Regions from separate parts of the Comamonas sp. Z3 genome, predicted to be linked through region 3. Evidence: predicted binding sites of a transcription regulator. Region 3 holds the regulator's gene; each other region holds the start of a gene.
What was found. Region 3 encodes FNR, which switches genes on or off when oxygen is low (the NO sensors DNR and NnrR bind a similar motif). Its sites were predicted from a motif close to TTGATNNNNATCAA; they were not measured.

Region 1 (4,210 bases), on a different contig from region 3:
CGCTCAAGTTCTGGCCATTACCGCCTTGGCCTTTGGCTTGGCTGCCTGCGGCAAGTCCGAAGACAAGACCGCTGGCCAGAAGCTCGATTCCGCCATTTCCCAGACCGAGAAGGCTGCGGAAAATGCAGGCACCAAGATTGAAGAAGGCACGGCCAAGGCCGGCGATGCGGCTGCCGATGCACTGGCCAAGGCTGGTGAAGCTGCTGGCGCTGCTGTGGACAAGGCTGGCGAGAAGATGGAAGAGGGCGCTGCCAAGGCAGGTGCTGCCCTGGATGACGCAGGCATCACCGCCGCCGTCAAGACCGACCTGATCAAGGCCCCGGAAATCAGTGCGCTGCAGATCAATGTGGACACCAAGGCCGGCGCAGTGACCCTGACCGGCACCGTGCCCAGCGAAGCCGTCAAGACCCAGGCCGGCGATATCGCCAAGGCCGCCAAGGGCGTGACCTCGGTCAACAACAATCTGACCGTGAAGGCTGGTTGATCCCTTTCGGCCTGCATCTCGCATGAAGCCAGAGCGCGCAAGCCCTCTGGCTTTTTTGTGCTCGCATGGCACTAAGATCAGGGCATGACCCAAGCCGACCACAAGCTTTCCACCCATCTGATTCACCATCCCTACAAGGCTCCCACGGACTTCGAAGGCCCGCAGCCGGCCGTGCACAAGGCTTCGACCGTGTACTTCGAGAACGTGCAGGCCATGCGCGAACGCCGCTGGCTGGACAAGAGCAGCTACACCTACGGCCTGCATGGCACGCCCACGACCTATGCCCTGGAAGAGCGTCTGGCTTCGCTGGAGGGGGGCCTGCAATGCCTGCTGGTGCCCAGTGGACTGGCCGCGATTGCCACGGTGTCGCTGGCGCTGCTGAGGACGGGCGACGAGGTACTGGTTCCCGACAACGTCTACGGCCCCAACAAGACCCTGACCGAAGGCGAGCTGGCCCATTTCGGCATCGGCCACCAGTACTACGACCCCATGAGTGTCGAAGATCTTGCGGCCAAGATCACGCCCGCCACCAAGCTGGTCTGGCTGGAAGCTCCGGGCTCGGTGACCATGGAGTTCCCGAATCTCGTCGAGCAGGTGCGCCTGTGCCGGGCCAGGGGCGTGACCATGGTGCTGGACAACACCTGGGGCGCGGGCCTGGCGTTTCGCCCCTTCGACCTGCTGGGCGATGGCAGTCTGGGCGTCGATGTCACGGCCCATGCACTGACCAAGTACCCCAGCGGCGGCGGCGATGTGCTGATGGGCAGCATCATCACGCGCAACCAGCCCCTGCATATGCGCATCAAGCTCGCGCACATGCGCCTGGGCCTGGGCGTGAGTGGCAACGATGCCGAGGCCGTGCTGCGCAGCCTGCCCAGCATCGGCCTGCGCTATCACGCACAGGATCGCTCGGCACGCCAGCTGGCACAGTGGCTGGCCACCCACAGTGCGGTGGCGCAGGTCTTGCACCCCGCCATGGCTGACGCCCCGGGCCATGCTTACTGGAAGCAGCTGTGCGCACAAGGCCAGGGCCAGGATGGCGTGGCTGCCGGTTTGTTCAGCGTGGTCATCGACGAACGTTTTGACCAGGCGGCCGTGGACCGCTTCTGCGACAGCCTGCGCCTGTTCAAGCTGGGCTACAGCTGGGGCGGGCCGGTGAGTCTGGTCGTGCCCTACGAGCTGCCCGAGATGCGCAGCCGTGCCACACCGCATATCAAGGCGGGGACCGTGGTGCGCTTTGCCATCGGCCTCGAAGACGCGACCGATCTGCAGGCCGATCTGGCCCAGGCGCTGCTGAAGGCTTTTGGTTGATGCTATTGAGATGAGAGCTTCTAGCGCCTGCTGATCATTGATTTCAAGGTTATTTTTTATTGAAATCAAGTATGGATGGCTGCTATAAGCTCTTATTTTTATAGTGAAGACCTATGCTTGGGCATGCGGGCTTTCCGCAATGCAGATTCAGGGTCGAGCGGGTAACTTGTTCCTGTCAGCTGCCGCCACCCAGGCGCGGCACGGGCGACAAGGAGGGTCTCGCATGCAAGCTTCCCCTGTTTCCGAAGTCAAGGCCGAGTCCGGCAATCTGCAGATTCTGCAGCTGCGCTGGAGCGAGCCCTGGCAGTGGCTGCTGCTCGGTTTGCGCGATGTGCGGCGCGCACCCATCATTGCGCTGTTCTACGGCCTGTGCTTCTGGGGCATGGCGCGGCTGCTGGCCTGGGTGTTCCGCTCCAGTCCCGAATATGTGATGTCCATGGCCAGCGGCTGTCTGCTGGTCGGACCCTTCATGGCCATGGGCCTGTACTACGTCAGCAAGCAGCAGGAGCAGGGCAAGCCCGTGCTGCTGTCGGAGTCGCTGACCTGCTGGGACCGACACCTGGCCAGCATGGGCATGCTGGTCATGGTGTTGATGGTGCTGGAGATGCTCTGGGGGCGCGCCGCCATGGTGGTGTTCGCCATCTCGTTCGACACCGGCATGCCCAGCACGGCAACCTTGCTGCAGACCCTGCTGCGCCCCGAGAACTGGGAGTTTCTGCTGGGCTACAGCGCGGTTGGCGGGATATTTGCGGCCCTGGTGTTTGCCAGCATGGTGGTTTCGCTGCCCACGATTCTCGATCTGGATACCGATGCGTTGACGGCCTGTATCACCAGCATGCGTGTGGTGGGCGCCAACACGGGCGTGATGCTGCTGTGGGGGCTGATCATCACCGTGTTGATCGCGGCCTCGCTGCTGTTCTACAGTGTGGGTCTGATCGTCATCGGGCCGCTGCTGGGCTGTGCCAGCTGGCATGCGTATAAAGCCAGCGTCCGCGCCGAAAGCAAGGAGGCCGCTGCCTGAGGCGCAATGAGGGGGATGCCATGGAGTTCTGGAACTGGTTGAAAAAAGTCTTCTCGTCTCAGTCCGGCGTGCCGGGGCGCAGCGCCGACTCGCAGCTGGCATGGACTTCGGCGAGCAGCCGCGAAGACGGCAGCGACGTCTTCAACGACAGCTATTTTTGTGGCGCGGGCAGCGGCGAGGGGGCCTGCAGCACGGATGGCGGCGATTCCGGTGGTGATGGCGGAGGCGGCGGCAGCGACTGAGGCCGCGCGGGCACCGCCTATTTCAGCAGCGGCCTGAGCTTGGGCCAGACATTGGCCAGCATCTGGGGCTGCGCCTGGGCATTGGGGTGAATCCGGTCGCTCTGAAACCACTGCTCGGCATCCGCCGCATCGCCGATTCCCGACAGCAGAAACGGCACCAGCGGCAGCTTTTGCGTGTCGGCAACCTTCTTGAACATGCCGGCGAACTGCTCGGTGTAGGTTGCTCCATAGTTGGGAGGCACCTGCATTCCCACCAGCAGTACCTGGGCTCCGGCTTCCTTGGCGGCCTTGATCATGACTTCCAGATTCTGCTGCGTGCTCTGCAGCGCCAGACCGCGCAATGCGTCGTTGCCGCCCAGCTCCAGAATCACGATGCCGGGTTCATGCTGCCTGAGCAGCGACGCCAGGCGCGCTCTGCCGCCAGCCGTGGTCTCGCCGCTGATGCTGGCATTGACCACCTTGCGCGGGTTTTTTTCATCATTCATGCGCTGCTGCAGCAACTGAACCCAGCCCTTGCCGCGCGTCAGTCCGTACTCGGCACTCAGCGAATCGCCCAGCACCAGCACCGGGCCGGATTTAGCTCCGGGCGCGGCCGCCGCTGCAATGTCGCAAGCCCCCGAAATGGCGAGCGTCAGAGCAACAGCGATACAGTGACGACGCTGCAGTGCAAACTGCGGGCTGCGATCCTTGACGTTTTTGCTATCCAATTGATTCATGTCCACAACTCTTGCCATTCCTTTGATTGCCGTTGAGCAACTGTCCAAATCGGTGAGCGATTCCACAGGCGTGCTGGATATTTTGCGGGATATCAATCTGAGCTTCACGGCCGGTGAAACTGTTGCCATTGTCGGTGCCTCGGGCTCGGGTAAAAGCACTTTGCTGTCGATTCTGGCCGGCCTCGATACCCCCAGTCACGGCACGGTCCGGCTGCTGGGCCAGGATTTGTTTGCACTCAGCGAGGACGACAGGGCGGCGGTGCGGGCCCAGAAGATGGGTTTTGTATTCCAGAGCTTTCAGTTGCTGGGCAATCTCACGGCACTGGAAAACGTCATGCTGCCGCTGGAGCTGGCGGGGCAGCGCGATGCGAGGGCGCGCGCCGCGCAGATGCTGGAGCGCGTGGGCCTGGGTCAGCGCCTCAATCACTATCCCAGGCTG
Region 2 (4,210 bases), on a different contig from region 3:
AGCGGTCGCACCATCATCACGCAGAAGAACGCCACCGGCATGGCCAGCGCATAGGCGCTGAATACGCGACGGACGTAGCCGGCATCAAAGCCGGTATTGGCCGCCACGATGGTGCAGCACATCAGGAAGGCCATGATGCCGGCCATGAAAAACGCAAAGACAAATGGCGTGTAGCGCCGGTGCAGCTTGAACGTCGAAAGCCTGGATGGGGAAGAGCTGGTGGAGGAATTCATGAAAGCGATGTCGGAAATGCATTCCGCGTTGTCGCGGCGGGAGTAGGGCGCTGCCAGCGGTTCGGGCCGAATGCATGGATGGAAAACAGGGTTGAACTGTAAGCACCACAGGCGGCCTGCGGTAGAGGCCCGGGACTTGTGGAACTCATAAGCAGAACTTTCGAATGCAATTGGGGATACATTCGCAGATATGCCGAATCTGCGAGCCATAGAAACTTTTGTCAAAGCGCTGGAGGGCGGCTCCATCGCCTCGGCCGCGCGCCAGCTGGGCATTTCGCCCGCTGCCGCCAGCCAGAACATCGCGCGGCTGGAGCGCGAACTGGGCACGCGGCTGATTACCCGCACTACCCGGTCCATGGCCCTGACCGAGGCCGGCGAGCGCTATCTGGCGCGCGTTGCTCCGGTGCTCGGCGAGCTCGAAAAAGCCCAGTCCGATCTCTCGCTGATTCATGGAGAGCTGCAAGGCCGCTTGCGTATTGCCTGCATGTCCGCCTTCGGTCGCCATATGCTGGCGCCGCTGCTGCCGGCGTTTACCGCGCTGCATCCGCGGCTGGAGCTGGAGCTCCTGATCACGGACCGGCATGTGGACGTGCTCAAGGAAGACGTGGACATCAGCGTGCGCTACCGCGATGTGCTGGAGCCCGGCATGTCGGTGCGGCTGCTGGCCTCGGCGCCGCGCATTCTGTGTGCCTCGCCCCAGTATCTGCAGCAGCACGGCAGACCGCAGACGGCACAGGAGCTGCTCGAGCATGCCTGTCTGCTGTATCGGCGCGAGCGCGACGGCCGGCTCATGCGCTGGCCCTTTCTGCGCGATGGCCAGCGCACCGATCCGCAGCAGAAGATTGCGGCCATCGGCAGCGATATCGATGCCCTGGTGGAGTTCGCCGCTGCCGGTGGCGGCATCGCCTGGGCCGGCAGCTTTATCGTCCATGAGGAGCTGCGCAGAGGGCGGCTGGTGCCGCTGGCACTCAAGCCGGCGCGCAAGGGCCAGTTGCAGTTCGAGGATGTTCCGCTGGACTTCTTCGCCTGCTTCAAGGACCGCCAATATGTGCCCGCCAAGGTCCGCGCGCTGGTGGACTATCTGCTGCAGGTGCTGCCGCAGCAGGCGCAGCTGAACTGGCCCTTGCCAGACTGAGGTGGTGTAAGTGCACCTGGGGTCGGCCGGCTCTTGCGGTCCAGGCTGTTTGCGCTGGCGCAAGAAAGCAGTGTTTGTGGTGCGCTGCAGCGCCAGGGGCTCTTGATGACAATCTATAAAAAAATATACTATTTATTAATAGATTGAATCAGGCATTCCCTCCGGATGCCTGCCAAGCAGGGAGTCAGCATGAAATTCAATGTCGGCGGTCTGGACCGCATGCTTCGTATCGCTTTGGGCCTGGTCCTCATCGTCCTGGCGGCTATGGGCATCATTGGCTGGTGGGGATGGCTTGGGGTGATCCCCCTGGCCACCGGCTTGCTGCGCTTCTGCCCGCTGTATCTGCCGCTGGGCATGAACACCTGCCCGCTGGATGCGCGAAAAAAATAGGCCGCCGGTCGCTCACCCTCGAAAGGCCCAGGCGAACAAGTCGGGCCTTTCCGGGTGACGTCAACCTTCAGTGGCCCAGGTGCTGGGGCAGCACTTCCTGCAAGATGGTGGTGGCAATCTCTTCGATCGACTTGGTGGTGCTGGACAGCCACTCGATGCCGCTTCTGCGCATCATGGCCTCGGCCTCGGCCACCTCGTAGCGGCAGTTGGGCAGGCTGGCGTACTTGGAGTCGGGGCGGCGTTCGTTGCGGATGCTGGACAGGCGCTCGGGCTGAATCGTGAGGCCAAACAGCTTTTTGCGGTAGGGCTCCAGCGCGGGCGGCAACTGCTTGCGCTCGAAGTCTTCGGGAATCAGTGGATAGTTGGCCACCTTGAGGCCGAACTGCATGGCCAGGTACAGACTGGTGGGCGTCTTGCCCGAGCGGCTCACTCCCACCAGGATCACGTCGGCGCCGCTCAGGTCGGCATGGGTCTGGCCGTCATCGTGAGCCAACGTGTAGTTGATGGCCTCCATGCGCTCCAGATATTCCTTGCTCTCGCTGATATCGGCAAAGCGGCCCACGCGGTGCAGCGACTTCTGGCCCAGTTCCACCTCCAGCGGGCGCACAAAGGTGCCGAACATGTCGAACAGCTTGCCCTTGCAGTTGGCTTCAAGGAATTCCAGCATCTCCTGATTGACCAGGGTGGTGAAGATGATGGGCTTGCGCTTCTCCACCTCGGCCACATGGTTGATCTGGCGCACGGCCTGATGAATCTTGTCCATCGAGTCCACAAAGGGGATGCGAATCAGCCTCGGCTTGCTCTCGAACTGGGCCATGATGGCCGTGCCGAAGGTCTCGGCCGTGATGCCTGTGCCGTCAGAAATGACAAAAATCGTATGGGTATGCATGGTGCGCGCAGTGATTAGGTGGAGGCGGGGCTGGCAATGCCATGCCCTGAAGTCTGAAACAGGTTTGAGCCGCGCCAGGGTTCATGGCTAGGCCTACAATTGCGCCCATTATTCCCAAATTCCACCCATGCTCGTTGACGGTCAACATCCAGAACAGCAAAGCACTGCATCGATGCAGCGTGGGTTCGCGTGCCCTGGCCATTCAGCCCAGTCGCCGCAAGCGTGCCGGTTTTTTACCTTTGGAGCTTTCCCATGTCTCAACTCTTCGAAGCGACCGCATTAGTCGTTCCGTTCGAAAAACTGCGCATGACCGACGTCGAGTCGGTCGGCGGCAAGAACGCCTCGCTCGGCGAGATGATTTCGCAACTGCCTCAGGGCGTGCGCGTGCCTACCGGCTTTGCCACCACGGCCCATGCCTTCCGCGAGTTCCTGGCCTTTGAAGGTCTGGCCGGCAAGATCTCTGCCAAGCTGGCCGCTCTGGACGTGGACGATGTCCGCGCCCTCGCCGCTGTCGGCGCGGAAATTCGTGCCATGGTGGAAAGCCAGCCTTTCCCTGCCGATCTGGAACAGGCCATCCGCGAGGAATTTGTCCGTCTGCAAGGCGGCAATGCCGAGGCATCGTTTGCGGTGCGCTCTTCGGCCACTGCAGAAGACCTGCCCGATGCCTCGTTTGCCGGCCAGCAGGAAACCTTCCTGAACGTGGTGGGCATCGAAGACGTGCTGCACAAGATGAAGGAAGTGTTCGCCTCGCTTTACAACGACCGCGCCATCTCCTACCGCGTGCACAAGGGCTTCGAGCACGATGTGGTGGCCCTGTCCGCCGGCGTGCAGCGCATGGTGCGTTCCGACAAGGGCGCTGCCGGCGTGATGTTCACCATCGACACCGAATCCGGTTTCGAGGAAGTGGTCTTCATCACCTCCAGCTACGGGCTGGGCGAGACCGTGGTGCAGGGCGCGGTGAACCCCGACGAGTTCTATGTGCACAAGCCCATGCTCAAGGCTGGCAACAAGGCACTGATCCGCCGCAATCTGGGCTCCAAGCTGATCCAGATGATCTTTGCCACGCCCGAGGAAAAGGCGGCCGACGGCAAGCTGGTCAAGACCACCGATGTGGCCCACGAACTGCGCAACCGCTATTCGCTGACCGACGAGGAAGTGCAGCAACTGGCGCATTACGCGCTGGTGATCGAGCAGCATTACGGCCGTCCCATGGATATCGAATGGGGCAAGGACGGCACCGACGGCCAGCTCTACATCCTGCAGGCGCGCCCTGAAACCGTGAAGAGCCAGTCCAAGGGACAGGCCGAGCTGCGCTACAAGCTCAAGGGCACGGGCACCGTGCTGGCCGAAGGCCGCGCCATCGGTCAGAAGATCGGTACCGGCCCCGTGCGCCTGGTGTCCGACATCTCGCAGATGGATCAGGTGCAGGCCGGCGACGTGCTGGTGACCGACATGACCGATCCCAACTGGGAGCCCGTCATGAAGAAGGCTTCGGCCATCGTCACCAACCGCGGTGGCCGTACCTGCCACGCCGCCATCATTGCACGCGAGCTGGGTATCCCT
Region 3 (4,210 bases):
TACTCGACCGTGCTGCTGGCGCTGAGCGCAGCCATGATCGCCAGCCTGGTACTGCGCGAGCCGCTCAAGGTCGACGTGATTCGCGACCGCGCCGCGCTGTCGCGCATCGTGGCTGGCGGCAAGCTCGAAAACGTCTATCGCCTGCAGATCATGAATGCGACCGAGTCCGAGCAGCACTATCGCATCAGCGCCACGGGGCTGGATCAGCTGGAGGTAGTGTCCGAGCAGGAAGTCTCGGTAGGTCCGGCCGAGACGCGCGGCATTGCGGTGCGCCTGCAGATTCCCTATGGCTCGGCCGCTTCCGGCTCGCACCCTGTGCATTTCAATGTGGATGCTCTGACGGCTGGGGCCGGACGCATCTCCGAAAAATCCGTGTTCCTGGTGCCGCGCTAGGCCTGCGGCATGCATCGTGACAGCCACGCAAGGGCATCGCGAATCAGCAACAATTGATGCTGCCCGATTGCAGGTTTGCAATTGGGCGCCCAGATTTCTGAAAAGAGGTTTCACCATGTCGGCAGCACAAGCCAAGGCCCCGCAAAAGGCCAAGATCATCCACCCCGAGGACGGCAAGCCCTGGTGGAAGTTTGCCCATGTCTGGCTCGTCATCGCCGGTCCCGCCGTGGTGGTGGTCGCGGGCATCGTGACCGCCTATATCGCCATGAGCAAGCCGGATCCCGTGATTGACCCCGACTACTACCGTCACGGCATTGAAATCAACCAGCGCCTCACCGAGAGTGAAAAAAGCCTGGCGCCGGCAGTGACGGGGCGCAACCATGCCGCGACGCCGGCCAAGGACCATCCGCTGGATCGCTGACCGAGATTTCAACGCATCCCAAGGCCGCTTCCGCGGCCTTTTTTGCGGCCCTGGTTGCAGACTTTTCTGTAGCTCGGCCGGTCGCGGCGGCGCTCTATGTCCTGGTCGACCGCAGAGTCGGGCGGGTCTCTGCAGTGCTCAGAAACCGGCAAAGGATCTCCGGCTGGTATTCAATAAAAGGAGCGCATAGCGCTTTATCAGGACTATTTCAGATAGATATAGTCCTTGAATCGATACAAATAAAGCGCTGCAAGCTCTTTAAATAATAGCGGTCCAGGGTTTCCCATCTGAGTGCATGCCCTTGGTACGGCTGGGAAGGTCATGGCAATTGTGCAAAATGGGTTCAAACCCACAGGCCAAGGAGAATCGCGATGGATGCTCGACGCTGGATGTGGATTGTCTGGCCGGCTTTTCTGGCTGCGGCAATCATGGAAATGGTGGTATTTGCCTTTGTGGATCCGCTGGACATGCACTGGCTGGGCTCGCCTCTGGAATGGTCGCGCAATGCCATTTACACGCTGGCCTTTTTTGCCTTCTGGGCGGTCACCGTGCTCAGCGGACTGATGACCGTCATGCTGGGGCGTTCGGCCAGCGATCTGAACCAGGGAGTAGTCTCCGAGCCCCTGGTCGAATAAGGCGCTGCGCACAGGACCGTAGTTTCGGGGCAGGTGGCGGCCTTGGATGCAGGGGCTGGCCGCTCGCTGTGCCGGCGGCCTCGGCGGCGGCAACTCCTGGCAGGCATTCGCCGCCATCAAAAAAGCCCGCTGTCTGCGGGCTTTTTCTTGAAGGCTGCTGTTGAACTCAGTCCTGGCATTGCTGGCTGTTGACGATGCGCCTGAGCGCCTCGGTATCCAGAATGCGCAGATGGCGCTGTCTGACTTCGATGATGCCTTCCTCGGCGAACTTGGAGAAGGTGCGACTCACGGTCTCCAGCTTGAGCCCCAGATAGCTGCCGATTTCTTCACGCGTCATGCGCAACACCAGCTCCGACTTCGAAAAGCCGCGTGCGGACAGGCGCTGCACCAGGTTCAGCACAAAGGCCGCCAGGCGTTCTTCGGCGCGCATGCTGCCCAGCAGCAGCATCACGCCATGCTCGCGCACGATTTCGCGGCTCATGACCTTGTGCACATGATTTTGCAGTGCCGTGACTTCGCGCGAGAGCTGCTCGAGCTTGTCGAAAGGCATGATGCAGACTTCGGCATCTTCCAGCGCCACGGCATCGCAGGTGTGGTGGTCGTTGACGATACCGTCCAGACCGATGATCTCGCCGGCCATCTGAAAGCCCGTGACCTGGTCGCGACCGTCTTCGGTGGCCACGCTGGTCTTGAAGAAGCCGGTGCGAATGGCGTACAGCGAGGTGAACTCCTCGCCGTTGCGAAACAGCAGCCCGCCCCGTTTGACCTTGCGGCGCGTGGCCACAATTTCGTCAATGCGCTCCATTTGTTCATCGTCCAGGCCCATGGGCATGCACAGTTCACGCAGATTGCAGTTGGAGCAGGATGCTTTGATGGTCTGAAGATTCATGGGCTTTTCAGCAACGGCACAGACAGACTTGGACTGGAGAGTCGCGCCGATCATTGACCTCGTAGTTAGTGATGAGTTGGATCAAATTGTCGCAGTACTTGCATGGCGCTCTCTTGATATTCATCAAGGACAGCTGGATTGCCTTGGTGCACATTGTTTGCATTCATTCAAAAACATGTGCTTCTGCCCATTATGGGCATGATTTCCAGGATTTGATTTCCTTTGAAATCTGCCCATTATGGGCATGATTTCCAGGGTCTGATTCCCTTTGAAATCTGCTCAATGTGGAGTGTGGGCGCACCCTAACTTTCAGTTATGACCGCAGTCACGCCCGAGTTGCTGAGCCGCTTTGATATTCCTGGCCCACGCTACACATCATTCCCAACAGCCGACCGTTTTGTTGAGGCTTTTGGTGCAGACGACTACATCTTGGCGCTGAAACAGCGCAAGACGCATTCGGGTTCACGCGCCTTGCCCTTGTCCGTTTATGTGCATGTGCCGTTTTGCGAGTCGCTTTGCTATTACTGCGCCTGCAACAAGATCGTGACCAAGCATCATGAAAAGGCTGCCGAGTATCTGGATTATCTGGGCCGTGAACTGGCCATGCATACCGAGCATTGCGGCAAAGGCCAGCTGGTAAGCCAGCTGCATCTGGGAGGCGGCACGCCGACCTTCTTCAGCGATGCCGAGCTGCAGCAGTTGATGCTTCTGATGCGTGAGCATTTCAAGCTCGATCCGGCCGGCGAGTATTCCATCGAGGTCGATCCGCGTACCGTGAGCAACGAGAGGTTGAAGACACTCAAGGACATGGGCTTCAATCGCCTGAGCTTTGGCGTGCAGGATTTTGACCCTGCGGTGCAGAAAGCGGTGCACCGGGAGCAGCCAGCCGAGCAAGTCTTTGAGCTGGTGGCCGAGGCCCGCCGTCTGGGTTTTGTCTCCATCAATGTGGACCTGATCTACGGCCTGCCCAAGCAGACATCCGAGTCTTTTGCGCGAACGCTGGCCCAGGTCAATGAGTTGCGTCCCGACCGTATTGCTCTGTATGCCTATGCGCATCTGCCCGAGCGCTTCAAGCCGCAAAGGCGTATTGCATCGGCTGACTTGCCCATGGGACAGGAGAAGCTGAACATGCTCTCCGGCGCAATTGATGCATTCATGAATGGTGGCTATGTCTATGTCGGCATGGATCACTTTGCACTGCCCGACGACTCTCTGGCCATCGCCAAGCGTCAGGGGCGCCTGCATCGCAACTTCCAGGGCTACAGCACCCAGCCCGATTGCGACCTGATTGCACTGGGCGTATCGGCCATCGGCAAGGTGGGGGCCACCTACAGCCAGAACGTCAAGACCCTGGAAGAGTATTACGACGCCATTGATGGCGGCATGCTGCCCGTGCAGCGCGGACTGGCGCTCTCGCGTGACGATCTGGTGCGCAGAGCCATCATCATGGCCATCATGTGTCAGGGCTCCGTCCTGTACGAGCCGATGGAGCAGGCCTGGCTGATCAATTTCCGCGAGTACTTTGCTCGGGAGTTGGCAGCGCTGGCGGAAATGCAGCGCAATGGCCTGGTTCAGCTATCCGACGAGGGCTTCAAGGTCACGGGCCTGGGGTGGTTTTTTGTGCGCGGAGTAGCCATGCTGTTTGATCGATATTTGCAGGCCGACCGAAACCGAGCGCGCTTTTCGCGCATCATCTAGCGCATGTTGTTTTCGCTGGTCTGGACTGCTTTGATCATGGGGCTCGTGGGTGGGCCCCATTGTCTTGTGATGTGCGCTGCGCCCTGCAGTGTAGTTACAGGGGCAAGGCCTGTCAGCGATGGCCAGGTCATCGCCTTGCACGGCCTGCAAAAACGCCAATGGCTGCGCACCAGC
Region 4 (4,210 bases), on a different contig from region 3:
GCAATATGCGCTGACGCTCTGGAACCATGGTGGCGGCCCGGTCGCGGGATTCGGCTGGGACGAGGCATATGGCGGTGGTAAATCCATGAGCGTGAAAGACATCACCAGCGCAATCCAGCAGGCCGATGTCAGGCTGGAGCTGCTGGGCTTTGACGCCTGCCTGATGTCCAGCCTGGAAGTGGCTGCGTCGCTACAGCCCTATGTCAACTATCTGGTGGCTTCGGAAGAGGTGACCACCGGCTGGGACTGGACCAGACTGGTGCAGTACATGGTGGACAACCCCCTGGCCAGGGGCGATGCCCTGGGCAAGACCATCGTGGACACCTACAAGCAACAGAATGGCTCGCTCGACTTCACGGCCTATGCGGTGACCGACCTCCAGCAGATCCCGGCGCTGATTGCCGTGCTGGAAAAGGCTGCTGCCCGCCTGCATCAGTCACTGCAGAGCGGCGGGCTCGACGCCTGGGTGCAACTGGCTGCGGCACGGCGCAATGCCGAGGATTTCCAGACCAATATCTTCAACACGCAGTTTGATCTGGTGGACGTGCTCTCCTGGGTCAATGAGCTTGCCGCGCGCAGTCTGCTGAGCAGCTCGATGCAGCAGGACATTCGCACTGCATTCGACCGTGCGGTGATTCACAAGGATGGCGGCGAGGACGAAGCCTACGGCCTGATGATGTACTTCCCGCGCTATTCCACGCTGAACTCTCGCCTGCTGGCGCAGTACGCGGAGCTGGACTTCTCCGCCCCTATCAAAGGCTTTGTGCAGGCCTATGCCGCTTTTGCGGGCAGCTCGCTGATGCCGCAAATCACTGTGACCAGCCCGGTGCTCAGCGGCAATGCCTTCAGCGCGCTGGTCAACAGCAATATGCCGGGCCTGGGCCGTGTCTTTGACCGGGGCTATGCCGTGCTCACACAAAACGGCCTGGCACTGGCCATGCAGCAGCTGGATGTGAACGGCAATGAAGTTCGTCTGCCTCAGTCCCAGGTCTGGCCGCATCTCGATGGGCAGGTGATCACCATGCTGCCCGAAAACGATGAGGACACGGTGTTCATGATCCCTGTCAGGATGCTTGACGAATATGGTAGCGAAGCTGACGGCATGCTTTATGCGCTGCAGGACGAACAGGGCCGCTTGGTCGTGAAGTACAAGCTTTCCTCGCAGGGGCTTGCCGGTATCGGCCTGGCCATGGCCGAGATTGAAGAAGACGAAGAATTCCATCCGCTCGTCATGAACGCGCAAGGGCAGTTGGTGGATTCCGGCGTCGAGCTGATCGCCCCCGAAGGCGACTGGATCATCGAGATGCAGGCAGTCAGTGGAAGCGGCTACAAGCTCTATGCCGCAGCCTCCGATCTGGTCGGGCGCCTCAGGATTTCGCCCACTTCGGTGGACCTGGTCACGGCGAACTGAAGCTCGCCCAACGCAAAAGGCCATCGACAGATGGCCTTTTCATTCCGTGCCTGAGCTTTGCCATACTCCTTCGTCGCGCATCCCGGTGCTCTCTTCGTGGGCCAGCTGGCAATGCTCCGTGTTCCCGAGGCATGTCTGGCTGGCACGCTTGAAAAGCGCCCCGACGCACGAAGGCGTCGGGAGCGTTGCTGGTCTGCCGAGTGCCGCCGCGAGTCTTTGCCGCGCAGCCCTCAGGGGCGGTGCACCAGCACCGGGATACTGCTGTTGATCAGCACGCGCTGGGTTTCGCTACCCAGCAAAATGCCGGCGATGCCCTTGCGGCCATGCGATGCCATGCAGATCAGATCGCAATGGCTTTCCTGGGCTGTCTTGATGATGGCCTGGTTGACGGAGATGCTGGTCGCCCGCAGCGTCTTGCACTCCACGCCCGCGGCTGCGGCAATGTCGGCCGCAGTCTGCAGTACCTTTTCGGCTTCCTTCTGGGCACTCTTGTCAAACTCGGCGGAGTTGTACGACATCAGTGCCTCGGCGCCGTAGATGATGGCGGAGTAGTCCGGCATCACATACAGCGCGGTTACCTGCGCGCCTTGCTCCTTGGCCAGCTGTATGCCTGCGTGCAGCGCTGCTTCGGAGAGTTTCGAGCCATCCGTGGGAATCAAAATATGCTTGAACATGTCTGCCTCCTTGCGCGCCAGCGCGCATATTGGTTGCCAGATGAAATGGACCGCTTCAGGCCGATTTCCGTCCCCATACTCACACTCGGAAGCAGTTAATGCAAGCTTGGGAGTGTCGGTTCATGCAGTATCTTGATCAAAATCAAGAGGTAAGAAAATGATTGGAAAGCGGATTAATCATCTGTAGTTGAATCGCTGATAGCTATTAAAAGAATAGTTGTGGCATTGGATTGCTTTCGGCAAATACCTGATTCCAGTGATTGTCCTTGTCTAGCCCGAAATATGTAATTGCTCTTGCCTGAGTTTTTCAAAAAGTAAGAGGGGGAGCAATGAAATCGATGCAATGGTTGGGGCTGGTACCGCTGGCCGTGCTGCTGGTGGCTTGTGGCGGCTCCGATGCCGAGCCTGAAACCAAAGATCCGCTGGCGGCATACAAGAACCAGAAGCTGAGCTGGGGCAGCTGCGATGCGTATTTTTCGAAGTACTCCTCGGAGGGTGCCGAGCGCTACATCAGCAAGCTCGGCAGTCGTTTGCAGTGTGCAGATATCGAGGCTCCGCTGGATTACAAGCATCCCGATGGACTGAAGATCAAGGTCTCGGCCCTCAGGGTGCAGGCCGCCGATGCCCCCGAGAAAAAGCCTCATCTGTTCTTCAATCCCGGCGGGCCCGGTGGCGATGGTCTCAACTTGTCGCTGGCATATTCCCAGATGCTTGCCGGCGGCAACCCGAATACCGCCCTCGGCGCGATCTACAAAAAGGTCAGTGAAAGCTTCAACTTCGTCGGGTTCTCGCCCAGAGGAGTCGGGGCCAGCACCAATTTGCAGTGCAGCGGCAACGAGCAGGTCTATGCGCAGGACTCCTCGGCCGACGGGGAGAACGCAGAGAACATCCGCAGAATCACTGATTCAGCCAGATACATGGCCGTCAACTGCCAGAAGAACCCGATCTCCGATTTCATCAATACCGATGCCACGGCGCGTGACATGGATCTGATGCGCCATCTGTTCGGCGACGAGAAAATGCATTACTACGGCATCTCGTATGGAACCTGGCTGGGCTTCTGGTACGCGGGTCTGTTCCCCGAGCGCGTCGGCCCCATGGTCGTCGACAGCAATATGAACTTCAGCCAGAGCATTCATGCGGCCAGCATCAGCTACGAAGTCGGCAAGATACACAGCTTTGCCAACCATATTGCTCCCTATGCCGCGCGCCACAACAGCAGCCTGGGCATGGGCACCAGCACGCAGGAGATTGTGGACAGGCTGAAAAGGCTCGCGCCACCTTTGAATCAAATGCTGGTGCAGAGCAGCTTCCGGGCCGAGCCCGACACGATTGCCAACGAGCTTCTCTATGCCCGCATGCTCATGGATGCCAGCGGCTATCTGCGCAATGGCATGCAGCCTTCCGACATTGCCAACCGGCTGCAGAACATTCAGGTCAGCACCGGTGATCCTGATGTGGATGCGAGCATTCCAGACAAGGCATCCAGCATCGGCAGCGGGATATCGATGTTGAACGATCCGCAGTACTGGACAGCGGCCGTGCCGTTTTCTGCGGACAACTCCGACTCGGTCTTCAATACGGTGGTTTGCAACGACGAACTCTTGTTGGAGCGAGATCCGGTCTACTGGGTCAACAAGGGCTTCGAGCTGGCGCGAACGCTGCCCATCGCCAACAACCGTATTGCGGGCCAGCCCTGCCTGTACTGGAAACGACAGTTGCAGTTCTCCAAGCCGTCGATGGCCAGTCTGAAGACCGCCAGGATGCTCATGGTGCAAAGCGAGTACGACGTGCCCACACCGCTGGCCGGTGCCATGGAGACCTTCGAGCAGTTGCCGGCCACCAGCATGGTTTACGTCATGAACGAAGGCAGCCATGGCCTGATGGTCTATCAGACAGAGTGCGTGGACCTGACGGTCATGAACTATCTGCTGGGCCAGGCACCAGCGCAGCGCTTGACGCAATGCCAGGGCAAGCCCTTGCCGCTGGATGCCCAGGTGCAGACATTGCAGGCACGCAGCATCAGGTCCCTGTCGACCTCAGGGCAGGAGCCCAGCAATTTCGAAGATCCGGAACTGGCTCGGACGCTGCTTGAACGCCTGCGCAAGGCCATCAGCTCTGCCTC

Region 1: the regulator FNR is predicted to act here: its motif matches at 1,848-1,861, upstream of FSY59_RS21530 (DUF2189 domain-containing protein).
Region 2: the regulator FNR is predicted to act here: its motif matches at 1,471-1,484, upstream of FSY59_RS08445 (DUF2892 domain-containing protein).
Region 4: the regulator FNR is predicted to act here: its motif matches at 2,218-2,231, upstream of FSY59_RS20940 (universal stress protein).

Annotation. Positions count from the first base shown of each region.
Region 1 is NZ_VOQU01000007.1:390,671-394,880, reverse strand. Features, by position in the region: gene FSY59_RS21540 (BON domain-containing protein) at 1-484, shown strand, start outside; gene FSY59_RS21535 (PLP-dependent transferase) at 569-1,792, shown strand; gene FSY59_RS21530 (DUF2189 domain-containing protein) at 2,016-2,813, shown strand; gene FSY59_RS21525 (hypothetical protein) at 2,834-3,055, shown strand; gene FSY59_RS21520 (arylesterase) at 3,073-3,771, opposite strand; gene FSY59_RS21515 (ABC transporter ATP-binding protein) at 3,770-4,210, shown strand, end outside.
Region 2 is NZ_VOQU01000002.1:820,849-825,058, forward strand. Features, by position in the region: gene FSY59_RS08435 (DUF2798 domain-containing protein) at 1-233, opposite strand, end outside; gene FSY59_RS08440 (LysR family transcriptional regulator) at 424-1,368, shown strand; gene FSY59_RS08445 (DUF2892 domain-containing protein) at 1,558-1,758, shown strand; gene FSY59_RS08450 (pyruvate, water dikinase regulatory protein) at 1,826-2,647, opposite strand; gene ppsA (phosphoenolpyruvate synthase) at 2,900-4,210, shown strand, end outside.
Region 3 is NZ_VOQU01000001.1:828,706-832,915, forward strand. Features, by position in the region: gene ccoG (cytochrome c oxidase accessory protein CcoG) at 1-393, shown strand, start outside; gene FSY59_RS03915 (FixH family protein) at 509-814, shown strand; gene FSY59_RS03920 (hypothetical protein) at 1,186-1,449, shown strand; gene fnr (fumarate/nitrate reduction transcriptional regulator Fnr) at 1,616-2,338, opposite strand; gene hemN (oxygen-independent coproporphyrinogen III oxidase) at 2,654-4,036, shown strand; gene FSY59_RS03935 (sulfite exporter TauE/SafE family protein) at 4,040-4,210, shown strand, end outside.
Region 4 is NZ_VOQU01000007.1:261,007-265,216, reverse strand. Features, by position in the region: gene FSY59_RS20945 (clostripain-related cysteine peptidase) at 1-1,411, shown strand, start outside; gene FSY59_RS20940 (universal stress protein) at 1,642-2,085, opposite strand; gene FSY59_RS20935 (alpha/beta fold hydrolase) at 2,415-4,210, shown strand, end outside.